4 regions of the Arthrobacter sp. 10T425 genome follow, and region 1 is predicted to be linked to each of the others. Evidence: riboswitches for the same ligand, from Rfam matches in the RefSeq annotation. Region 1 holds a riboswitch; each other region holds the start of a gene.

The links. Region 1 has a riboswitch for S-adenosylmethionine ahead of AC1DDH_RS14545 (bifunctional o-acetylhomoserine/o-acetylserine sulfhydrylase). Riboswitches for the same ligand answer to the same signal wherever they lie in the genome.
Region 2: another riboswitch for S-adenosylmethionine. It lies ahead of AC1DDH_RS16865 (methionine ABC transporter ATP-binding protein); the one in region 1 lies ahead of AC1DDH_RS14545 (bifunctional o-acetylhomoserine/o-acetylserine sulfhydrylase).
Region 3: another riboswitch for S-adenosylmethionine. It lies ahead of AC1DDH_RS07965 (aminotransferase class V-fold PLP-dependent enzyme); the one in region 1 lies ahead of AC1DDH_RS14545 (bifunctional o-acetylhomoserine/o-acetylserine sulfhydrylase).
Region 4: another riboswitch for S-adenosylmethionine. It lies ahead of AC1DDH_RS12495 (DUF1737 domain-containing protein); the one in region 1 lies ahead of AC1DDH_RS14545 (bifunctional o-acetylhomoserine/o-acetylserine sulfhydrylase).

Annotation. Positions count from the first base shown of each region.
Region 1 covers NZ_JBFTGZ010000012.1:40,126-45,899, reverse strand. The annotation lists gene AC1DDH_RS14555 (MFS transporter) at 1-325, opposite strand, end outside; gene metX (homoserine O-acetyltransferase MetX) at 492-1,631, opposite strand; SAM riboswitch class IV at 1,643-1,758, opposite strand; gene AC1DDH_RS14545 (bifunctional o-acetylhomoserine/o-acetylserine sulfhydrylase) at 1,942-3,258, opposite strand; SAM riboswitch class IV at 3,320-3,435, opposite strand; gene AC1DDH_RS14540 (VOC family protein) at 3,605-4,243, shown strand; gene AC1DDH_RS14535 (CPBP family intramembrane glutamic endopeptidase) at 4,418-5,185, opposite strand; gene AC1DDH_RS14530 (histidine phosphatase family protein) at 5,286-5,774, shown strand, end outside.
Region 2 covers NZ_JBFTGZ010000016.1:29,517-35,290, reverse strand. The annotation lists gene AC1DDH_RS16880 (MetQ/NlpA family ABC transporter substrate-binding protein) at 1-677, opposite strand, end outside; gene AC1DDH_RS16875 (LLM class flavin-dependent oxidoreductase) at 710-2,152, opposite strand; gene AC1DDH_RS16870 (methionine ABC transporter permease) at 2,199-2,864, opposite strand; gene AC1DDH_RS16865 (methionine ABC transporter ATP-binding protein) at 2,857-3,666, opposite strand; SAM riboswitch class I at 3,806-3,896, opposite strand; gene AC1DDH_RS16860 (CoA-binding protein) at 3,994-4,419, opposite strand; gene acs (acetate--CoA ligase) at 4,727-5,774, shown strand, end outside.
Region 3 covers NZ_JBFTGZ010000005.1:134,777-140,550, forward strand. The annotation lists gene AC1DDH_RS07950 (metal-dependent transcriptional regulator) at 1-196, opposite strand, end outside; gene AC1DDH_RS07955 (Nramp family divalent metal transporter) at 213-1,499, opposite strand; gene AC1DDH_RS07960 (class I SAM-dependent methyltransferase) at 1,667-2,461, opposite strand; gene AC1DDH_RS07965 (aminotransferase class V-fold PLP-dependent enzyme) at 2,543-3,982, opposite strand; SAM riboswitch class IV at 4,017-4,130, opposite strand; gene hisN (histidinol-phosphatase) at 4,208-5,038, opposite strand; gene rsgA (ribosome small subunit-dependent GTPase A) at 5,115-5,774, opposite strand, start outside.
Region 4 covers NZ_JBFTGZ010000009.1:139,668-145,441, reverse strand. The annotation lists gene AC1DDH_RS12515 (glycosyltransferase family 2 protein) at 1-388, shown strand, start outside; gene AC1DDH_RS12510 (hypothetical protein) at 385-1,476, shown strand; gene AC1DDH_RS12505 (O-succinylhomoserine sulfhydrylase) at 1,544-2,752, opposite strand; gene AC1DDH_RS12500 (rhodanese-like domain-containing protein) at 2,753-3,172, opposite strand; gene AC1DDH_RS12495 (DUF1737 domain-containing protein) at 3,169-3,477, opposite strand; SAM riboswitch class IV at 3,505-3,618, opposite strand; gene AC1DDH_RS12490 (ATP-grasp domain-containing protein) at 3,937-4,890, shown strand; gene AC1DDH_RS12485 (aminodeoxychorismate lyase) at 4,963-5,774, opposite strand, start outside.

The DNA of each region.
Region 1 (5,774 bases):
AAACGCCCACCAGGAGGATGCTGACCTGGAGCAGCTGCTTGCGGCCGAACTTGTCGCCGAAGTGGCCGAAGACGATGCCGCCGATCGGGCGGGCGACGAATCCGACGGCGTAGGTCAGGAACGCGGCGATAATGCCGTCGAGTTCCGTGCCCGAATTGGGGAAGAACGTCTTGCCGAAGACCAGCGTGGCGGCGGAGGCGTAGAGGAAGAATTCATACCACTCCACCACCGTGCCGGCCATGGAGGCCGTTACTACCTTCTTCAGTCCGGACGTTTTGACGTCCGGCTCGTCTGCGCGCGTTGTCGCGGCGTTTTCCGTGCTCATGTGAACTCCTTCGGTGTCGCCTTCGACACCCTGCGGACCATTGGACTGAGGACGCCCGTGATGTAGGGCACATGGCGTCATTCCCCATGAGTATGGACGCTCCCGCCCTGAGCCTCAACGGCCATTAGTGCAGAGCGCATCTGCAAAAATGCACAAGCGGGCCGGCCTAGTGGCCGAAGAAGGTCCCCCGAAGCTGCCCGCTCAGCTGGCCGATTTCGGTCAGGAAGCCGTCGTGGCCGATCGGCGCTTCAATGATGTGCAGTTCCGGGCCGCCCGGCAGGGCCTCTGCCAGTTGACGGGACTGGGCCGGGAAATACAGGCGGTCCGAGTCCACGGCCGCCACCAGGAACTCGGCGGTGGCCGGAGCCAGTGCCTCCCCGAGGCTTCCGCGCCCCCGGCACACATCGTGGCTCATGAGGGCTTCGGTGATCGCGATGTAGCTGTTCGCGTCGAAACGCCGGGCCAGTTTGCTGCCCTGGTGGTCCAGGTAGCTTTCCACCTGGTAGCGCCCGCGTCCGGCCAGCGATCCGGCTTCCAGGGGCGTCTCGGACTCCTGGGCGTTGCGGCCAAACCGGCCGTCCAGTTCGGCCGCTGAGCGGTAGGTGATGTGCGCGATGCGCCGGGCGAGGGCGAGCCCTGCTTCGGGTTCCGGGCCGCCGTAGTAGTCCCCGCCCTTGAAGTGGGGGTCCTGGCGGATGGCCAGCGTCTGGGCCTGCGCGAAGGCAATCTGTTCGGCGGTGCTGCTGGCGCCGACGGAAATCACGGCGCAGCGCCGGACCCGGCCGGGAAACGTGACGGCCCATTCAAGGGCGCGCGCGCCGCCGAGCGAGCCGCCCAGCACCGCGTACCAGCTGCCGATGCCCAGGGCATCGGCCAGCCGCGCCTCGGCGGCGGCGGTGTCCCGCAGGGTGACCAGCGGGAACCGCGATCCCCAAGGGCGCCCGTCGGGGGCCGGGGTGGAAGGCCCGGTGGATCCGTAGCAGCCGCCCAGGATGTTGATCGAAACGACGAAATACTTGTCCGTGTCCACGGGAGCCCCGGGTCCGGCGAGCTGTTCCCACCAGCCGGGCTCCCCGCTCTCGCCGCGGGTCACGTGTGTGTCGCCGGTCAGGGCGTGTTCAATGAGCACGGCGTTGGAGGCGTCCGCGTTCAGGGTCCCCCACGTCTCGTAGGCGAGCACCACATCCGGCAACGGAGTCCCGGATTCGAGCTGCAGATCACCGATCCTGACGAACTGGACGGTCCCGTCAGGGGTCCGGGATGGTTTGGTTTCGGGAACACCCGTGCGGGTGACGGCAATCGTCATGTGAGGACCTATCTTCGCGCTTGCCCGCCGTCAGCTGACCGGCAGGCCAGGTCTTCACCCGGGGCACCCCGCCGCAAAAGGAGGGTTGCCGGCCAGCAAGCCGGGGCTGTCGCTGGCACTCATGACCTGGTACGAGTCTACGAAACGGGGTGCGGAAATGACGAAGATTATGACTTCCATGTGACAGCCGGACCCGTCAGCACCGCAGACTCCCCACCTTTGACAGCCGTGACCGGCGGGTCGCCCCGAAGTGCCGGCGATTCCCGGTGTCATGCCCGTAAAGGTGGGGAAATTCGGCGTGGGCTTCGGCCTAGGCGGACTTGGCCGCGCGGAATCCGGCGTCGAGGTCCGCCAGGATGTCGTCAATGTGCTCCAGTCCCACCGAAAGCCTCACCAGCCCGGGGTTCACCCCGGCGATCACCTGCTGTTCGGGCGAGAGCTGGCTGTGGGTGGTCGACGCCGGATGGATCACCAGCGACCGGACATCGCCGATGTTCGCGACGTGCGAGTGCAGTTCGAGGGCATCGACGAACCGCTTGCCGGCCTCCGCTCCCCCTGCAATGTTGAACGCCACGACGGCGCCGGTCCCCTTGGGCCCGTACTTGCGGCCGCGCTCGTACCAGGGGCTGGACGGCAGCCCGGCGTAGGCGACCGATTCGACGTCGTTCCGCCCCTCCAGCCAGTGCGCCACCTTCGTGGCGTTGGCCACGTGGCGCTCGACGCGCAGGCTCAGCGTTTCGATGCCCTGGGCGATGAGGAACGCGTTGAACGGGGACACCGCGGAGCCGAGGTCGCGCAGGAGCTGGACCCGGGCCTTGAGGATGTAGGAGAGATTCGCGCCCAGCGCGCCGCCCGCTCCGAGGTCGCGGGCATAGACCAGGCCGTTGTAGGTGGGGTCGGGGGTGTTGAAGCCGGGGAACCGCTCCGGGTCCTTCCCGAAGTCGAAGTTGCCGGAGTCCACGATCACGCCGGCGATCGCGGCGCCGTGCCCGCCGAGGTACTTGGTGGCGGAATGGACCACGATGTCCGCGCCCCACTCGATCGGCCGGATCAGGTAGGGGGTGGAGAGCGTGTTGTCGACAACCAGCGGCACGCCGGCCTCGTGCGCCACCCGGGAGACGCCCTCGATGTCCAGGACGTCCTGGCGGGGGTTGGAGACCACTTCGCCGAAGAACAGCTTGGTGTTGGGCTGGACGGCGTCCCGCCACTGGTCCAGGTTGTCCGGGTCCGCCACGAAGGTCACGGAGATGCCGAACTTCTTCAGCGTGTGCGCGAGCAGGTTGTAGGTTCCGCCATAGAGGCTGGGGCTGGCCACCACATGGTCCCCGGCCTCGGCGATATTGAGGATGGCGAACGTCTCGGCGGCCTGGCCGGAGCTGAGCAGCAGCGCCGCGAGACCGCCTTCCAGGCTGGCGACGCGCTGTTCGACGGCATCCTGGGTCGGGTTGCCGATCCGGGTGTAGATGGGCGCGAGCTCGGCGAGCGCAAAGCGGTTCGCGGCGCTTTCGGCGCTGGGGAACACGAACGACGTCGTCTGGTAGATAGGCAGGGAACGCGCGCCGGTGGCGCTGTCCGGCTCCTGGCCGGCGTGGATCTGGCGGGTTTCAAAGGACCAGGCGTTGGACATTGGTGCTCCTCGAGTCACTGGGCACAGCACCGGCCGGGGCTTTCGGCCCGAACCGGAAAAGGCGCCGCGCTTGCCCTCCGGCGGGCGCCGGACGGCCAGGTCATCACCCGGGGCACCCCACCGCGATACGAGGGTTGCCGGCCAGCAAGCCGGGGCTGTGCGCTGGCACTCATAACCTGACTCCAGTGTAGGAATGGCGGCGGAGCCCTGGATAGCTTTGTGACGAAGATGAAGACGGCCGCCGTGACGGAGCATCCGGGGCGCCGCGTTCCGCGCCCCAGGACGTCCCACGACGGTTAGGGGAGCCTAAGCTGAGAGGTCCATCACAAAGTGCCAAGATGATGGCATGCGCATGGATCACGTCTCTTACGCCTGTGAACACGATGGCTTGGCAGCCACCACTGAACGTATTGCGTCTGCCCTCGGCGTTGAAGCCGTGAAGGGTGGAGTGCACCCCCGTTTCGGGACACGCAACATGATTATCCCGCTCGCGGGACACAAGTACCTGGAAGTCGTGGAGGTCCTGAACCACCCGGCTTCCGACAAGGCCCCGTTCGGCCAGGCCGTCCGGGCACGCTCCGAGGCCGGCGGCGGCTGGATGGGCTGGTGCGTCGAGGTTGACGACCTGGCCCCGTTCGAGGAGCGGCTCGGCCGCGCCGCCGTCAACGGCAACCGGAAGTTTCCCGATGGCCGCGAACTGGTCTGGAAGCAGATCGGCATCCTGGGGCTCATCGCCGACCCCCAGGTGCCGTACATGCTCAAGTGGGAGGGCGACCCGGAGTTGCACCCGTCCAACGCCTACGCGAGCGATGTCAAGATGTCCGCACTGACCATTGCCGGTTCGGCCGAGCGCGTCACGGAGTGGCTGGGCGAACCGGTTGAAAAGCCGCTGGAAGACGTCGCCGTGAACTGGATCGCGCCGCACGGTACTCCCGGCATCCTCTCAGTCACCTTCGAGACCGCCTCCGGAGCGGTCACGATCTAACGCTCCACCCGCCCCACGCTTCGGCCGCCATCTCTTAGGTGCCAACGATGTCACCTAGGAGACGGCGGCCGAGATCATTTAAGGCCTGCTCCTAAAAGCAACGCGGGGCCACTTCGCGCCCGTCCGGGGGCTCCGGATGGGCCCGAAGGGACCCCGCCTTGCTTTGCGGGGAACTCAGCCCAGGCCCACGGCCTTGCCGAACAGGCTGAACCCCACGAACGCCACGGTGTCCAGGATGGCGTGGGCGATCACCAACGGCATCACCCGTTTGGTCCGGATGTAGAACAGCGCGAAGACGACGCCCATCACCGCGTTGCCGATGAACGGCCCGAACCCCTGGTACAGGTGATAGCTGCCGCGGAGCAGGGCGCTGGCGGCGATGGCCGCCGGCACGCTCCAGCCCAGTTTCCCGAGCCGGTCCAGCAGGTACGCCACCACAATCACTTCCTCGACCACCGCGTGCCGGATCGCGGACAGGACCAGCACCGGCACGGTCCACCAGTACGCGTCCAGGGCACTGGGGATGATCGCCGTCGTGATCCCCAGCGCCCGGCCGGCGGCGTAGAGCCCCAGGGACGGAATGCCGATGAGCGCGGCGAGTCCGAGACCCTGCAGGAGGTCCTTGCCGGGCCGGGCGAAGTCGAAGCCGATCCTTCGGAACGCCGAGGTTCCGCGCTCACCGGCCGGCCAGTGCTCGGTGAGGAAGTAGATCACGAGGGCCACCGGGACCAGGGCGAAGATGATGTCCAGCAACTGGTAGGTGAGGTCGAAGTATTCGCGTGCGCTCTGTGAGCGGTTCAGGGTGGATGTCCCCTGGGCCAGCGGCGCCGTGGTCATCTTGTCCAGCAACTGCACCAGGGAGTAGATCGCGGACTGCCCCAGCGACAACCCCAGGACAATCAACACTTCGAACCGCAGCCGACGGCGGGAGGGAACCAACATGGTTCTATCTTGCCTGCACTTGCCGATAGTTTGCTGGTGCCCGCGGGGTGCCGGCCGCGCCGGCACCCCCGGCTTTTTGGGAGCCCTATGCTAGGGGAGTATGAGTGCGCCCCGGAAAATCATCATGATCCGGCACGGCCAGTCTGCCGCCAATGCCGACACCTCGATCTACAACCGTGTTCCGGACTACCGGATCCCGTTGACCGCGCTGGGCCTGGAGCAGGCCACCGCGGCCGGGGAGGAGGTCCGGCGCCAGCTGGACGGCCGCCCCGTGTGCGTCTACGTCTCCCCTTACCTGCGCGCCTACCAGACCCTCGAGGCGCTGAATCTCGGCCCGCTCGTGGAGCGGGTGATCGAGGAACCGCGCCTGCGCGAACAGGACTGGGCCAACTTTCAGATCGCCGGCGACATCGAGGACCAGAAGGAGCTCCGCAACGCCTACGGGCACTTCTTCTACCGCTTCCGCGAGGGCGAGTCCGGTTCCGATGTGTATGACAGGATTTCTTCCTTCATGGAAACCCTGCACCGGCACTGGTCCCGGCCCGGCTATGCCCCGAACGCGCTGTTTGTGACGCACGGATTGACCATG
Region 2 (5,774 bases), on a different contig from region 1:
TCGAAGGCCAGCGCGTCGTCCTTGCTGTGCCCGGCATCCGCGGCCATGCGGGCGACCAGGAAGCCGGCGTCGACATCAGGAAGGGTCTTGGCGAGGGACTGCTGGTCCACTTCCACGAACTGCAGCTTCTTCGGGTTGGCCGCGATGTTCTTTTGCGAGGTGTGGATCACGGTGGCGTCAGACAGCTCCAGCAGGCCGGCGTCGCGCAGCATGAACAGGGCACGGCCGTTGTTCGCCGGGTCCACGGGAATGCCGATCTTGGCGCCGTCCGGGAGCTCGTTCAGGGACTTGTACTTGTCAGACCAGATGCCGCCCGGGGCGCTGTAGACGTAGAACAGTCCCACGTTCTCCAGGCCCTTGTCCTGGTTGAACTGCTTCAGGTAGGCGTTGTGCTGGAAGAAGTTGGCGTCGAATTCGCCGTTGGCCACGGCCAGGTTGGGCTGGATGATGTCCGTGACGTACGTGGGCTCCAGGGTCCAGCCCTGGGCCGCGAGCAGCTTCTGGGCCAGCTTGGTCGGTTCCTGGTACGGGGCGGACTCGGTGACGATAATCTTGATCGTCTTGCCGCCGCTGGCGCCGGCACCGCCGGGGTTGGTGAGGCCGCAGCCGGTCAGTGCCGCGGCGGAGACAGCACCGGCACCGGCGAGGGCATATTTGAGGAAATTTCTACGCTGCATGGTCTTGGTCCTTTGTGGTGGTTCGCGCTGGGCTATGACTGGGCGGTAACGCTGGCGGGCTGGTTTTCGGCCGCCGCGGAGAATTCGGTGAAGGCTCCCCGGAAGGCCGCGGCGGGGTGCCGTCCGTTGAGCCGTGGCCCGGCGCCGAAGAGCTTCTCGCGCAGGGTTCCCGGCGCGTAGCCGGTCTGGGCGAGGCCGCGGCTGCGCAGTTCCGGCAGCACACCGTCGATGAAGTCGGTGTAGGAGCCGGGGATGGTCTGGTTGATGATGTTGATGCCGTCGATTCCGGCGTCCTGCCACTGCTCGAGACGGTCGGCAATCTGGTCCGGCGTTCCCACCACCCGGTTGGCCCGGCTGCGGTAGAGCGCAATGTCGCGGAGGGTGGGGTTGCCGCCGCGGACGGAGGCGCGGATAGCCGTGAGATGTCCCTGGCTGCCTTCCGTTTCAAGGTCCCCGAGCGGGGTGTCCAGCGGCAGGCCGCCGAGGTCGACGCCGAACCCGCCGCCCACGTGGGCCAGCAGGGCTTCAATGTCCAGGCTGTCCTCGAGCTCGTCGGCTTTGCGGTTCGCCTCGGCTTCGGTGCCGCCCACCACGAAGTGCATGCCCTGGAGGAACTTCACGTCATCCGGATGGCGGCCGGCGGCAACGGCCTGTTCCCGGACGGCCGCGGTGTACTTCGCGGCCACCTCGGTGCTCGGCGCGAGTGTGAAGGTGGCCTCGGCGTTGGCGGCGCAGAACTGCTGGCCGCGGCCGGAGCTCCCGGCCTGGAAAAGCACCGGGGTGCGTTGCGGTGAAGGGGCCGCGAGGTGGGGTCCGTCGATCGAGTACCGGGGCCCGCGGTGGTAGATCTTGCTGACTTTCTCCGGGTCCGCGTGGACCCCGGTCGCCTTGTCCCGGAGCAGCGCGTCGTCTTCCCAGGATCCTTCCCACAATTTGTAGGCGGCCTCGACGTATTCGTCCGCCCAGTCGTAGCGTTCGTCATGCTTGGTCAGCTCGGTGGCGTTGAAGTTCCGGTGCGCGTTTTCCAGCACGCTGGTGACGATGTTCCAGGCCACGCGGCCGCCGCTGATGTGGTCCAGCGTGGACATTTGCCGGGCGAACTGGAACGGATGGCTTTGAATCACCGACGACGTCGCGGCCAGCCCGATCTCCCGCGTTCCCGTGGCGAGCGCGGACAGCAGGATGAGGGGGTCGTTGGACGGCACCTGCAGGCCCTTTTTCAGCAGCGATGCCCACCCGCCGTCGTAGTCGCCGTAGAGACCGACGACGTCGGCGAAGAAGATCGCGTCAAACTTGGCGCCTTCGAGCTGGCGGGCCAGGTCGATCCAGAGCTGGAGTTCGTTGAACCGGTGCTGCTGGGCTTCCGGGCGCCGCCACTGGCCGCCCATGATGTGGCTGGACGTGTTCATCACGAAGGCGCTGATCAGCAGGCGCGGGCGGGGTCCGTCGAAACGGGTACTGGGCGTTGAAGTCATGGGGTGCTTTCCGCTGTGGGAGGTGGGACGAGGGTGCTGCCGGCGCTCAGAGGCGCTTGTCCAGGCGCCGGGCAACATAGGATCCGCCCAGCTGAACGATGGTGACCAGCAGGATCATCAGGACAATGGCGGTGATCATGAGCGGCGTTTCGTAGCGGTAATAGCCGTACCGGATGGCGAAGTCGCCGATTCCGCCGCCGCCCACCAGTCCGGCCATCGCCGAGTAGGAGATGAAGCTGACGGTCATGATGGTGATGGAGCTGACGAGTCCGGGCTTCGCCTCCACAATCAGGACGTCCCGGACGATCTGGGACCGGCTGGCGCCCATGGACCGTGCCGCTTCGACCACTCCGCCGCCGAGCTGGCTCAGGTTCTGTTCCACGAAGCGGGCGAAATACGGAATGGCGTTGAGGGTCAGCGGGACAATGACGGCGGCCGTGCCGATGGTCGTGCCGACAATGAACCTGGTCACGGGAATGATCGCGATCAGCAGGATCAGGAACGGGAACGAGCGGAGCAGGTTGACCAGCCCGTCCAGGACCCGGTGCAGCTTTGGCCTGTGCTTGAGCCCGTTGGGACCGATGGTGTAGAGCTGGACACCCAGCGGTGTCCCGAGCAGCACCGCCAGCGGGATGGCCACCAGCAGCATGGTGAGGGTCTGTCCCATGGCGACGCCGATTTCGGGCAGGACTTCCAGGATGCGGTCAAACATTGATCAGGCCCTCCGACGCGGCTGTGGTGTGGGTGCCCCTCCCGGAGCGGTCCAGCTGGATCTCATCGGAGACCAGGTAGCGGCCGATCGACGTCGCCGGGCGGAAACCGGGGCGCTGGAGTTCGGCGAGGTCGAACTGCTCCACCACCCGGCCTTCTTCCATGACCGCGACGCTGTCCGCGATGGCCTTGATGACATTCATCTCGTGGGTGACCACCACGATTGTGATGCCGAATTCGGCGTTGACGTCGGCCAGGTATTGCAGGACCGATGACGTCGTCCGGGGATCCACGGCCGACGTCGGCTCGTCGCAGAGCAGCACTTTGGGCCCGGTGGCGAGGGCGCGGGCGATCGCCACCCGCTGTTTCTGGCCCCCGGAGAGTTTGGCCGGATACGTTCCCGCTTTGTCGGCGAGGTCCACGATTTCCAGGGTTTCGGCGGCCCGCCGCCGGCGTTCCGCCTTCCCGACGCCGGCGAACTTCAGGGACAGCTCCACATTTTCCTGGGCCGTGAGGTTGTTGAGGAGATTGAAGTGCTGGAAAATCATGCCGATGTCATGCCGCTTGGTCCGGAGCTCGGCGTCGGACAGGGTCACCAGGTCCACGCCGTCCACCAGGACGCGGCCCGACGTCGGGCGCTCGAGGAGGTTGATGTTGCGCAGCAGCGTGGATTTGCCGGCGCCGGAGAACCCGATGATGCCCTGGATGGTGCCCCGCCTGATGTGCAGGCTGACGTCATCGACGGCCGTGAAAGGTCCCGCGGCCGAAGCGAATGACGTGCTGACGTTCTGGATCTCGATCACAGGCCCCCACCTGCTCGGGGCCGCGGCGCTGCCGCTGTCTGCGTGTTCATGATTTCCTCCGGGCTCGCCCGAGGAAAGCCCTGGGTCCTGGCTTCCGGGCAGCGCTGAGCGAAGCCGGGGAGCCTCAGAACACAGTGGTTCTCCATCGGTCCTGGCGGTAGCACCGTCCTCAAAGGAGGGGGTTGCTGCGGCGTCACGGAGCCAGATCTCTCAGCCGCTCGGGATGGTTACGAGTCCATCTCACACGGCAGGAGGCCGGATACAGAAAAAGCCGGTCACATTTTGTAACCGACTCTTCCCGATCTGTTGATCGTCATTCCCGGGCCGTTAGATGCCCACGCGCCAGCCTTCGCGGGCGGGGCACGCGTTCACGACGACGTCCAGCCCGGCGGCCTTGGCCCGGTCCGTCGCGGCGTCGTCGAAGACGCCCAGCTGCAGCCAGACGGCCTTGGCGCCTACTGCGATGGCCTCGTCTATGACTGCGCCCACCCTGTGGGAGTTGACGAAGCAGTCCACGACGTCGATCGGGTGCTTCTCCGCCGGGATGTCAGACAGGGAACGGTACCCCTTCTCGCCGTGGACATCGTCGCCCGGAAGGTTGACCGGAATGATGGTCATGCCCATCCGGTCCCGGACATAGAGGGAGACCTCATTCGCCGAGCGCCATTCGTTGGTGGTGAGGCCGACCACCGCCCACGTGCCTTTGGTTCGCATGAGGCGGTCAATGACTGCCGGATCGTTAACATGGGCCATGCATCAACCTTACTCCTGCGACCTTTCCGGGCAATTGTCGAATAAATGAATGATTTGGGCAGGACCCACGCCGGGTGAACGAATATTACGGCGCTCCCGGACGCCGATTTTGCGGAATCGTGCATCTGAAGTTCTAGTAGGTAGTGACCATCCCGAGCGGCCGAGAGACCTGGATCGATGACGCCGCAGCAACCCCTCGGTGACGTGAGACGACCATTCCCACGCAACCGCTCCGCCCTCCTTCGGTGAAATTCGAGGGAGCCGGAGCAACCAAGGGTGCTACTGCCAGGACCGATGGAGTGCAGCAATGACCCCTGAGAATTCTTCCGCCCTGCCCACCTTTGCCCGGACTGCGTCCGAGGCATTCCCACAAACCACTTCGGACGCGACGGCGAACGAAGCAGGGCTGCGTGACGCGGCCGGCTCCTCTCGCGGCTCTTCGGGATGGTCCCTGAACGAGTCCACGGACGGCGCAGTGCACGGCGTCCCCGCCGATGGGCCGGCGCGTCACCGCAGCACCACCTCCGGAAACCACCTTCCCCGGCACAGCGGCGCCGCGACCGCGGGAACTGTCCAGGCAGAGACGGTTGCGTTCTGGGAAACCCAGGCTCTCCGCCTCGACTGGGCGGACCTGCCCGGCGGCGCGACGGAGCAAACCAAGCCCTGGCACACCGCGCACCGCCGGGTCCCGGCCGACGTCGAGGCCGGCACCGGACCGCAGATCACCTGGTTCGAAGGGGGCAGGCTCAATGTCGCCTACAACTGCGTCGACCGCCACGTAGCGGCGGGGCGCGGAGACAAGGTGGCCCTGCACTTTGAGGGCGAGCCCGGCGACCGCCGTGCCGTCACCTACGCCGGACTCCAGCGCGAGGTCTCCAAAGCCGCCAATGCCCTCCTGGATCTCGGCATCACCAAGGGCGACCGGGTGGTCATCTACCTCCCCGTCATCCCCGAAACCGTGATCATCACCCTCGCAGTGGCCCGGATCGGTGCCATCCATTCCCTGGTCTTCGGCGGATTCTCCGCCGAGGCCCTGAAGTTCCGGGTGGAGGACACCGGCGCCAAGCTCCTGGTCACCACCGACGGCCAGTTCCGCCGCGGCACCGCCGTGCCGGTCAAGGACAACGCGGACGCCGCCGTCTCCGGCGACAACGCCATCGAACACGTCCTGGTGGTCAACCGGACCACTCCCGCGGACGAGCTGGACACCGTCCCGATGACCGCCGGCCGCGATGTGTGGTGGCACGACGCCGTCGGCACCGCCTCCGAGACTCACGAAGCCGAGGCGTTCGACGCCGAGACGCCGCTGTTCATCATGTACACCTCCGGCACCACCGGCAAGCCCAAGGGCCTGG
Region 3 (5,774 bases), on a different contig from region 1:
TGACGGCGCTGTAGGGCTTGTGGTCCACGAGGCCCTGGTCCTTGAGCTTGCGGACCATTTCCGAAACCGAGGAGTTGGCGACGCCCAGGCGCTGCGCCAGCTGCGTGGAGGTGATGGGCTTGCGCTGCCACTCGGTGAACGAATAGATGACCTTGACGTAGTCCTCGATCGAGGAGGAGGGCGTACTGGTCTTCACAGACCTAAGCCTACCGTCAGCTGCTTCCGGAGAAAGTGAGCCACAGCAGCACCAGGTTGAGAGCCACTACGAGCACCACGCTGATGATGGCGGCGACTCGGAGGGCCGGGCCGTCGGCGAACCGGCCCATCAGGGCTTTGTTGCTGGTCAGCACCACCAGCGGGACCAGGACAAAGGGAATCCCGAAGCTGAGGACCACCTGGCTCAGGACGAGCGCCCAGGTGGGGTCGAAGCCCACCGCCAGCAGCACGACGGCGGGGATGAGGGTCACGACGCGCCGGGCCATGACGGGGATCCGGATCTTGAGCAGGCCCTGCATGATGGTGCCGCCGGCATAGCAGCCCACCGAGGTCGATGCCAGGCCTGAGGCGAGCAGCCCGACCGCGAAGATCACGCCGACGATCGGGCCGAGGTTGGCGGTGATGGCGGCGTGCGCGCCCTCGATCGTGTCCGTGCCTTCTTCGCCGCCGAGGGTGGAGGCGGCCAGGAGCAGCATGCCGATGTTGACCAGTCCGGCGATCGCGAGGGCGGCCACGACGTCGAACCGGGTGGCCCGGACCAGGCGCGCGATGGCCGCCGGGGGAACATGCAGGTGTTCGTCCGGCCGGTGCCGGTCCCGGGACAGGGCCGAGTGGACGTAGATGGCGTGCGGCATGACGGTGGCCCCGAGCATGCTGGCGGCCAACAGTACGGTGTCCGGTCCCTGGAAGCCGGGCATGAGCCCGGCCAGGGCGGCTCCCGGATCGGGCGGGCTGATGAACAGCCCGGCCAGGAAGCCGACTGTGATGATGCCGAGCAGGAACATGATGATGAATTCGAACGGCCGCTGTTTCTGCCGGGCCTGGACCGCGAGCAGGAGCATTGACACGGCGCCGACAATCAGGGCGCCAAGGGGGAGGGGCAGGCCGAAAAGCAGGTACAGGGCAATTGCGCCGCCCACCACCTCCGCGAGATCGGTGGCGGCGGCGACAACTTCGGCCTGCACCCAGAAGGCGCGGCGCCAGAACGGCTTGAGCCGTTCACCAAGGATCTCCGGAAGGCTCTTGCCCGTGACGATCCCGAGCTTGGCGGACTGGTACTGGACGAGCACGGCCATGACGTTGGCGGCCACGAGGACCCACACCAGCAGGTAGCCGTACTGCGCTCCGGCGGTCAGGTTGGCGGCCACGTTTCCGGGGTCCACGTAGGCGATCGACGCCACGAAGGCCGGTCCCAACAGGCCGATCAGCGCCCTCCGGGCACCCGGGTGTTTGTAAGTGGGGGCGTCCTGCGCCGGTTGCCCGTGTCCCGTTAGCTCCAGCACTGCCAGCTCCTGTGATTGGCGCGTCGGCGTTGACGCGATGATCGGCGCCGGCCGGAAAACAGCCGGTGTCAAAGTTTCGTGTGCCTATAAGAATTTATTAGGCATACCGAAACAATAAGCCCGGCGGGCGCTGCGTGCAATCCGGGGCAATCCGGGGTGAGCGTGCATCAGGCCCGGAAGGCCCGCCACGTCTGGGTCAGGTAGGGCAGCCGGAGCACCTCGCCTGGGGTGTGTCCCAGGTGTTCGTGCAGATACCAGGCGAGGTTGGCTGTGACCTTGGCCCGGGTGGAGTCCGATGCCGCGAGATAGTAGCTGCGGGACTTGGCCAGCTCCTGGATGTCCTCCGTCGTGACGGAATCCTCCCAGCGCGTCAGGTGGCTCTCCAGCCCGGCGAACTCGGGGCCCACGGCCGGACGGAAGTGCGGCTTGTGGACGTCCCCGGCGTGCATGATCCGGGAGAGCCGGTGCACCCAGGGCACGCTGGTGTCCAGCTGGTTCCAGATCAGGCCCAGCACGCCGTGCGGCCGCAGGATCCGGGCAATCTCGGCGCTGGCCAGGCCCGGGTCGCACCAGTGCCACGCCTGGGCAACCGTGACCAGGTCAAAGGACTCCGGCTCGAGACCGGTGTCCTCGGCGCTGCCCTCGATGGCGGTGACGTCCGGCAGGGTCCGGCGCAACTGCTCAAGCATGTCGGCAGAGGGGTCCACGGCCACCGCGGCCAGTCCGCGTTCTGCCAAAAGGGAAGTGAACTTCCCGGTGCCCGCGCCAATGTCCGCGGCGTCCCTGGCTCCCGCCGGGACCAGCCAGTCGGCCGACTCCTGCGGATAGCCGGGGCGGACGCGTTCATAGTGCTCGCCGCCGTCCTGGAAGCTTTGTCCGAGTTCCTGGCGCCGCTCGCTGTGCAGCTTCGGTCCGCTGTGGAGCCTAGCTCCGCTGTGCAGCCTGGGGCAGGCGCTTGCCACGTGCGATCTCCTTCGGGAAGGTCCTGCTGGTTTCAGATACCTTTCGAATTTACCGCACCCGCGCCGGGCCCTGATCCTGCGCTAGTCGAGGGTGCAGGGCGCAGCGCCGGCGGTGCCCGGGGTGTTCGGCGCCCAGTGGGGGTAGCTGCGGGTATCGTTGGCCGGCACCCAGCGGCCGGCATCCACCACGTAATCCCAGCCGAGTCCGTTCTGCCGCAGCTGCTGCAGGCCGGCCAGCAGGCGTTCGGCGTCCTCCAGCCGTGAGCCGAGGCCGAAGCTGGCCCGCAGGGAGCCGGCGGGCAGGCCGAGCCGCTTGAGCAGCGGGTGGGCACAGAAGCGGCCGTCGCGCAGGCCAATGCCGTGTTCGGCCGACAGGTAGGCGGCCACCAGTCCGGCGTCGTAGCCTTCCACGGAAAAGTTCACGACGCCGATCGTGCCGGTGTCCGGCTGATCGCCTCCAGTGGAAGAAGCGGAGGAAGAATCGGAAGCTGAATCGGCAAAGATCCGGTGCACGGTTACCCCTTCGATGCCCTGGAGGCCCTCGACGAGGAAGGACCGGATGGCGTCCTCGTGGGCCTGCCACTGCTCCGGGTCCAGGGCTGCAATGACCTGGGTGGCGCGGGCGAGGGCCGCCGCACCGAGGACGTTCGGCGAGCCGCCCTCGTGCCGGGCAGGTCCCGTGGTCCAGCTGACGGAGTCGAGCCGGGCATCGCGGACCGCGCCGCCGCCGGCCAGGTGCGGGGTGCCGGCGTCGAGCCAGTCCGTCCGCCCCACCAGCACGCCGGCGCCGAACGGGGCGTACAGCTTGTGCCCCGAGAAGGCGAGGTAATCGACGTCGTCCGCGGCGATATTGATCCGCCGGTGCGGGGCGAGCTGCGCGGCGTCGACAACGATCCTGGCGCCGTATTCGTGCGCCAGTGCGGCCAGGGTCCGGATCGGGAGGATCTCCCCGGTGACGTTGGAGGCGCCGGTGACGGCCAACAGACTGACGCCGCCGCGGGCGAGTTCGTCGCGCAGGCGGTCCACGGTGGCCGCGAGGGTGGCGGCGGCCACGACGCTGCGGTGCGGGACATTCTGCCAGGGCAGGAGGTTGGCGTGGTGTTCGATGTCGAGGTAGAGGACCTCGCCCGCGGGCCGCCCGTCGCGCAGCGGCAGGCAGCCGGCCAGCAGGTTCAGGGAATCGGTGGTGTTGCGCGTGAAGATCACGGAATCGCCGGGCCGGCCGCCCACGAAGTCCCGCACGATGTCCCGGGCGTTCTCGTAGACGGAGGTGCTGATCTGCGATGCGTAGCCGGCCCCGCGGTGCACGCTTGCGTAGTACGGCAGGATTTCGTTCAGGTAGGCCGAGACCACGGACAGGGCCGGGGCGGAGGCGCCGTAGTCGAGGTTGGCGTAGCGCGCGTGGCCGCCGGTGATCAGCGGGGCCTGGATTTCGGCCCCGGTGACGGCTGCCAGCGGGCGGGCCGCGAGGGCAAGCCGTGCATGGAATTCAGGGGCAACGGGGAAAATGGCAGTTGTCATGGGACCTCACTCGAACAGGACCCCACACCGTGGGAATCCGCGCTTGCCGGGTCCGTTCCGGACCGGCCAGGTCGTCACCCGGGGCACCCCACCGCGACTGGAGGGTTGCCGGCCAGCAAACCGGGGTTTAGCGCTGGCACTCGTGACCTGCATCGAGCGTAGGACATCGGCGCAGCCGGGGAAAAGGCGGCCGCCGATTGTGAAGCGGATTATTACGGGCGCGGATCAGTTGTTCGGGTGGGCCTGAAAGAGGTCGTCGAGTCCGGGGTTGAGCCGCTTGAGCACTTCCGAGTGCAGGATCGAATTGGTGGCCAGGGCGTTGCCGCCGAAGGGGCCGTCCTCGCCTTCGAGCGAGGTGAAGCGGCCGCCGGCCTCGGTCACGATCGGCACCAGGGCGGCCATGTCGTAGAGGTTCAGCTCGGGTTCGCAGGCGATGTCCACGGCGCCCTCGGCCACGAGGCAGTACGACCAGAAGTCACCGTAGGCGCGGGTCCGCCACACTTCCTCGGTCAGGCCCAGGAACTCGTCCAGGTTCCCGCGTTCCTTCCAGCCGCCAAGGCTGGAGTAGGACAGCGAGGCGTCCTCGAGATTGGAGACGTTGGATACCTTCAACCGTGTGGCGGCGGCGAGCGAGCGGCCCGTGTAGGCGCCTGCACCCTTGGCGGCCCACCAGCGCTTGCCCAGTGCCGGCGCGCTGACGAGGCCGACCACCGGCTCGCCCTCATCGACGAGGGCGATCAGGGTGGCCCAGACCGGGACGCCGCGGACAAAGTTCTTCGTGCCGTCGATCGGGTCGATGATCCACCGGCGGGAACCGTGGCCCGAGCTGCCGAACTCTTCGCCCAGGACCGCGTCACGCGGACGTGACCGGGAGAGCTGGCCGCGGATGGCCTCTTCCGCGGATTTGTCGGCATCGGTGACGGGTGTGAGGTCGGGCTTCGTCTCGATCCGAAGGTCGAGCGCCTTGAAGCGGCTCATGGTCTGGGAATCGACCGAATCTGCCAGTACATGGGCAAGGCGCAGGTCATCGTTGTAGCTCGAAGCGGGTTGGCTCATGGTTCCAAACTACCGTCAAACCGGGCCGCCGGGCGGGAGGCCGCGGCTCGGCGCCGCCGCCCCGCTGCCGGTCCGGCTAGGAGACGGTGCCCAGTTCCTTGGTTTCCTGCGCTTCCATCCGCGGGTCCGTGCCCAGCAGCCGGCGCAGGGACGCGAGCCTGGCCGGTCCCGAGGGCCCCGCGTGCCCGGCCGCAACCCACTTGTCGACGCCGCAGTTGACGGCGGTGGAGTCATGCTTGCAGCCGCGTTCGCAATCATCGGTGCCGGGTTCCAGGTCCGGGAAGGAACGCAGGATCCGGTCCGGGTCCACGTGGGCCAGGCCGAAGGACCGGATGCCGGGGGTGTCGATGATCCAGCTGCCGGCCGGGGCATCGTTGACTTTGAGCGCCAGTGCCGAGGAGGACGTGTGGCGGCCGCGGCCGGTTACCGCGTTCACGCCTCCTGTGGCCCGCTCGGCCCCGGTCAGGGCGTTGACCATGGTGGACTTGCCGACGCCGGAGTGGCCCAGCATCACGGTGACCTTGCCGTCGAGGTAGTCGCGCAGCTGGGATACCGCGTCCTTGTCGAGCCGGGCGGAGAGCCCGTCGTCGGAGCGGGCGTCGATGCCGGAAGCGGCGGAGTCGGCGGTCTTGGAGATGATGACGGGGAAGTCGAGGTGCTGGTAGTTGGACAGCAGCTCGGCGGGATCCTTGACGTCGGCCTTGGTGACGAGCAGCAGCGGCTCAATGCCGGCGTC
Region 4 (5,774 bases), on a different contig from region 1:
ACAGTTCGGCGCGTACCTGCTGTTCAACACCATCACCATGGTGGTGCTCCCGGTGCTCCAGATCCTGGTACTCGTGGATCTGGTCTTCCTCACGGCGCTGGGCCGCAGTCCGTTCGGCGCGGACGTCTGGGCAATCCTTGGCTGGGTGGGCCTGTTCATCACGTTGCTGCTCACGGTGTTTGCCCTGGCCATGAACAGGGCGTGGAAGGACCTGCGGCACGCCTGGGCGCTCCCGCTCATCCCGCTCTATTCCGTGTTTACGAGCCTGACTATGGTGGCCGCGCTGGTGCAGGAACTCCGTGGCAAGGAGGCGCACTGGAACAAGCTGACGCGGACCGGTGTGGTCAGCGTCACCGCCCCGGCGGTGCGCCCGGACGTCAGCGTTTGAGGCGCAGACCGGCTGCCTTCCCTGCCCTCGTGCTCCTGTCGGTGCTGGCCCTTTCTGCCACTGGGTGCGGCGGGCCGCAGGGACCCACGGCGCCCGCCGCGGAGCGCACTGTCGGCGTCGGCTACGAAACTGTGGTCGACGCCGCCTCGACGCTGCCGGAACTGGCCAGACGGCTCGATGAGGTCAACGCCAACAGCGTCACCATCAGCGTGGGGCGGCTGGACTGGACGGCGTTCCCTTGGGACGCCCACCCCGAGGTGGAGGCCGTCCCGGGCCGTGACCACGTGGCCGAAGCGGTCAAGGCACTGGGGACCGGCGGTGATGGCAGGAAACGCAGGATCACACTGACCATCGACCTGCTGATCCCCGGCTGGATCCGTACCAACCCGGGCCTGGCCGGCATCAACTTCGACGGCACCCGCTCCACGGAGTTCGCCAGCGTCAGCGCACTCACGACGGGACCCGTCGGGGAGCGGCTGGTCGACTTGGTGGCCGAGGTGACCAGGCGGTACCAGCCGGACGCCGTGGCCTTGACGGAACTGATGTTCGATAACAACACCTACGGCGGCGACGACCGCGATTCCTACCGGCTGGCCAGCGGCGGGACGGACTGGCCGCGGCTCGCGAACGGGGACATCGACGTCGAACACCCGAGCCTTGGGGCCTGGCGGTCGAAGGCGGTGGCGGCCATCGTGGCCAAGGCGGCGGCGGCCGCCCACGCGAACGGTGCCACGCTCGACATGGACGTCCGGGCGCCGTGGGACGATCCCGCCGGCGACCGGCCGGAGAGCGGCCATGACTACGGGCTGCTCGCCGCGGCCGCGGACCGGCTGGTCTTGTGGGACTACTTCGGGCTCAACGACGCCGCTCCCGCCTATTCCGCCGAGCTGGCCGCGGCCATGGCGAAGCGGTCCGGGAAGTTCGCCATCTCGGTCGGGATGTGGGCCAAGGACGGGCGCATCTCCGCCGCGGACCTGGCGGCCGGGCTGGAGGCGTCTGTCTCCGGCGGGGCGGCCGCCGTCGCCGTCACACCGTCCAGCATGCTGGACGACGACGCCTGGCGGGCGCTCAAGGCGGCCTGGGCCTGAGCGGCCATGGCCCTGGACCTGCTTTGAGCGCCTGGACCTGCTTGAGTGTTTAGACCTGTTTGAGCGCCTAGACCTGCTTGAGCGCCTGGCCGAGGTCGCGGATCAGGTCCTCCACATCCTCCAGGCCCACCGAGAGCCGGACCACGCCGTCGCTGAGCCCGATCGCCGCGCGGCCTTCCGGGCCCATCGCGCGGTGCGTGGTGGTGGCCGGGTGCGTGATGAGCGTCTTGGCGTCCCCCAGGTTGTTGGAGATGTCGATGATCCGCAGCGCGTCCAGGAGTGCGAACGCGGCCTGCTTCGCCGTGCGCCCGGGGGAGGGCTGCAGCTCCAGGGTGAGCACGGTCCCGCCGGCCTTCATCTGCTGCACTGCGAGCGGGTACTGCGGGTGGGACGGCAGCAGCGGGTACTTTACCCAGCCGACCGCGGGCTGTCCCTCGAGCCATTCGGCCAGCCGCAGCGCGGAGGCCGAGGAATGGTTGACGCGCAGGGCCATGGTCTCCAGGCCCTTGGTGAGCACCCAGGCGTTGAACGCCGAAAGCGCCGGACCGGTGTGCCGCATGAGCTGCTTGACGGGCCCGTCGATGAATTCCTTGGTGCCCAGGATGGCCCCGCCCAGGACGCGGCCCTGGCCGTCGATGTGCTTGGTGCCGGAGTAGACCACCACGTCCGCGCCGAGGTCGCCGCAGCGCTGGAGCAGCGGGGTGGCGAAGACGTTGTCAACCACCACCGTGGCGCCGGCCGCGTGCGCCAGTTTGCTCACGGCGGCGATGTCCACGATTTCCTGCATCGGGTTCGACGGCGACTCGAAGAACACCGCCGTGGTCGGCTCGGACAGCGCGGATTTCCACTGCTCCAGGTCCGGGCCGTCCACGAAGACCGTCTCGACACCCCAGCGCGGCAGGATTTCGTTGAGGATCACGAAGCACGAGCCGAACAGCGAGCGGGCCGCGACCACCCGGTCGCCGGCCGCCAACAGCGCGCCCAGGGCGGTGAAGACGGCGGACATGCCGGACGCCGTCGCGAAACACGCCTCCGTTCCCTCGAGCAGCCGGAGCCGCTCCTGGAAGGTGGCGACGGAGGGGTTGCCGTAGCGGGAGTAGACGAAGCGCTCGTCCTCACCGGTGAAGGCGCGCTCGGCGGCGGCCGCGGACTCGTAGACGAATCCTGAATTGAGGAAGATCGGCTCGGTGGTTTCCTGGAAGCCGGTGCGGTCAAGGCCGCCACGGACGGCCTGGGTGTCGGCCGCCCAGCCGGCGGCGTCGGGATTGAAAGTCACTTAGATCTTTCCGAGGTTGGTGGGCAGGCCGCGGTTCTTCCAGCCATTGACGGTGCGTTCGCCAAAGCGGTCGGTCTCGCCTTCGAAGCCCTCAAGGACGTTGTACGAGGTGTAGCCGGCGGCCGTCGCGGCCGTCGCGGCCGCGATCGACCGGGCCCCGGAACGGCAAAGGAACACCAGTTCGACGGCGGTGTCCTCCGGCGCCTGCTGCCTTAGCTGTTCCACGAAGTGCGGGTTCGGCGTGCCGCCAGCGAGGTTCCACTGGATGAAGAGCGGATCGTTGCGGCTCTCGCCCGCGGCCGCGGTGTCCGGGATGCCGATGTGGGCCCATTCGCCCTCGGTCCGGACATCCACCAGGATGGCTCCGGCCTCCAGCTTGGCCCACGCCTCCTGCGGGCTGAGGTCTCCGGCGTAGCTCATGCGTGGCCCGCGAAGGCCCCGTCGGCGCCAAATTCGTCGGCGTCGAGCTCATCAACCGCATTGGCCACGGCGGCGTCCGCACTGGCAATCGCGGCCGGCAGGACCAGCGCCTGCGCCACGATCACGGTGCTTCCGTTGAAGCTGGCGGCGGGGCTTCCATGCAGCACGTAGCCCTCGGCCAGGGCGGCTGACACCCGCTCGCAAAAGGCGCGGTCATCCGCCCCGGTGAACAGGCGGTAGGCCAGCCTCTCCTCGCCCCCGGGTGCGGTACCGGGTGCTGTGCCGGGCGCGGCTGTTGTGGGTATTGACGTGTCGGTCACGACGGATCTCCTCTTTCACGCTTGCAGCTCGAATTCTCGATTGCCGAGTATTCACCTGAGGCACCCCGCCGCGAAAGGGAGGGTTGCCGACCGGCCAGTCAGGGCTTGGCACCGGTTCTCATTACTCCCCAAAAACGTAACACCTGCGACGCCGGCCCGCACCGCCGCCGTCGTCATGTTCCGTAACCGGACCGCGGCCCGGGCGAGTAGTGGCGGGCTCCAGTTTCGGGTACAGCCCACTCGTGTCTGCCGGGACGTTTCGCCGTTTACTGGGGGGATTAGGTCCGACGAGTCGGCCGGAGCTGCAGGTGATTCGAGCAATGTGTGAATCAAGCAGTCCCGGAATCGACTCGTCTGTCCATCAACAAGCTGTCTGGGAATCGGAGGCTGGAACGGTCGGAGCCGCAGCCGCGGTCCGGCCGGTGACGGCGGAATGGAGCAATCGTGGGCCCGCGCATACTCGTTACCGGGATTACAAGCGCCGCCGGACGGGCCGTCGCGGCCCAGCTCGAAGCCCGGGGCCTCCCGTACCTCGGCTCCGACGCCCGTGCCGACACCCGCCAGGCCGGGGAGGCTCCCGCCGCCGCGGTCAGGCTCCTGCCGGCGACGAACCCGGACATGGTCCTGGACCTGCGCCGGGTGGTGGACCGCGAAGCCATCAACGTCATCATTCCGACCCTCACCGTGGAACTCCCGGTCCTGGCCGCGGCCCGCGCGGGATTCGCCCAGGACGTGCGGATCATCGTGGCCGACCCCGCCGCGGTTGCCCTCGCCAACGACCACCTGTTCGCCACCTGGGCGCTGCAAGCGGCCGGCATCCCGGTGCCCCGGTTCGCGGTTCCGGGCGACCTCGCCGCCGCGCCGGCTTCCCTCGCCGGCCTCAGCGGCCCCGTGGTGGTCAAGCCGCGGGTCTTCAAAGGCTCCCATGGTATCCACCTGCTGGCCGGAACCGACTCCGTTAGCTGGAAGAACATGCCGGCGGGGCAACTGGTCCAGGAATTTATCCCGGGCGCCGACTATGTGTGCCTGGTGTTCGGCACCCCGGCACGCAACGCGATGGCGCCGGTGGCGGTGGTCCTCGAGAAGACCAGGACTCCGTATGGACGCGCCGGCAGCGACGAGGTCAGCCGCAGGGTGCCGGCGAACCAGGCCGGGGATGTGCGCAAGCTGGGCCTGGCCGCCGTCCGCGCGCTCGGGCTGACCGGGCCGGTCCAGGTCCAGATCCGCCGCCGCACCGACGGAACGCCCGTGGTGCTGGGTGTCTGCGCGACCCTGGGGGAGAACAGCACCTGGGCCCCGGAAATGCTCGGCGCCGTGCTCGCAACGTTCATGCTCCCGGCGTTCAACCCGGCCTCGTTCCGCCTGTGCCCGGCAGTGCCCGCGGACGCCCTGGGGTGAGCGCAACACCAACGCGGGGTCACTTACGGCCCATCCGGGGACATGGGATGGGCCGTAACTGACCCCGCGTTGCTATTCGATGGTCGCGAAGAGGGCGTTGAGTTCGGCCGTGAGTTGGCGCCGGAGTTCCGGGGTGCCGATTTCCTGCCCGTCGATGTGGTTGACCGGGGCCAGGAGCCGGATGCTGGAGATCAGCCAGACCGCGTCGGCGTCCAGCAGGTCCTTCGGCTCCAGCGGGCCGTAACCCAGCTCCCAGCCGGCGGCCTTGGCGGCGGTGAACAGGGCGCCCTGTGATGTGCCGGGCAGGATGCCGCTGTCCAGCTGGGGCGTGATGAGCCGCCGGATGGTGCTGACGCCGCCGGCGCCGTCGTCCGAGGTTTCCAGATGGGCCAGCAAAACGGTCGACGTCGGACCTTCCAGCACCCGGCCATCCGCGGACGTGAAGATGACGTCGTCGGCGCCCTGCCGGTGGGCGTAGCGCAGCGCCGCCATGTTCACGGCGTAGGAAAGGGTCTTGGCGCCGAGCAGGAGCCACGGGGCGCGCTCGCCGACTTCACTGTCGTAGCCGCGGTCGAGCAGGATGACGTCGATCCCGGTCTCGCGCTGCCGCCGTCCCGCGGCGGCCGGGGCGGAGGCCTGGACCCAGCACGTGGGGGCAGCCGCGCCCTCCGGCCCGCGGGTGACAATCAGCTTCACCACCACCTCGTCCTGCGCCGCGCCGCCCGGTGCAGCCGCGGCGGGTTCCTGCCCGCGGAACTCGCAGATGGCGGTTTCCACCGCCCGTCGCCATGCATCCTCGGCGGGGATGTCCAGCTCCAGAAGCCGGGCAGAGCCGGCCAGACGGGTCAGGTGTGCCTGGATCTTGCGGGGCCGGCCGCCGACGG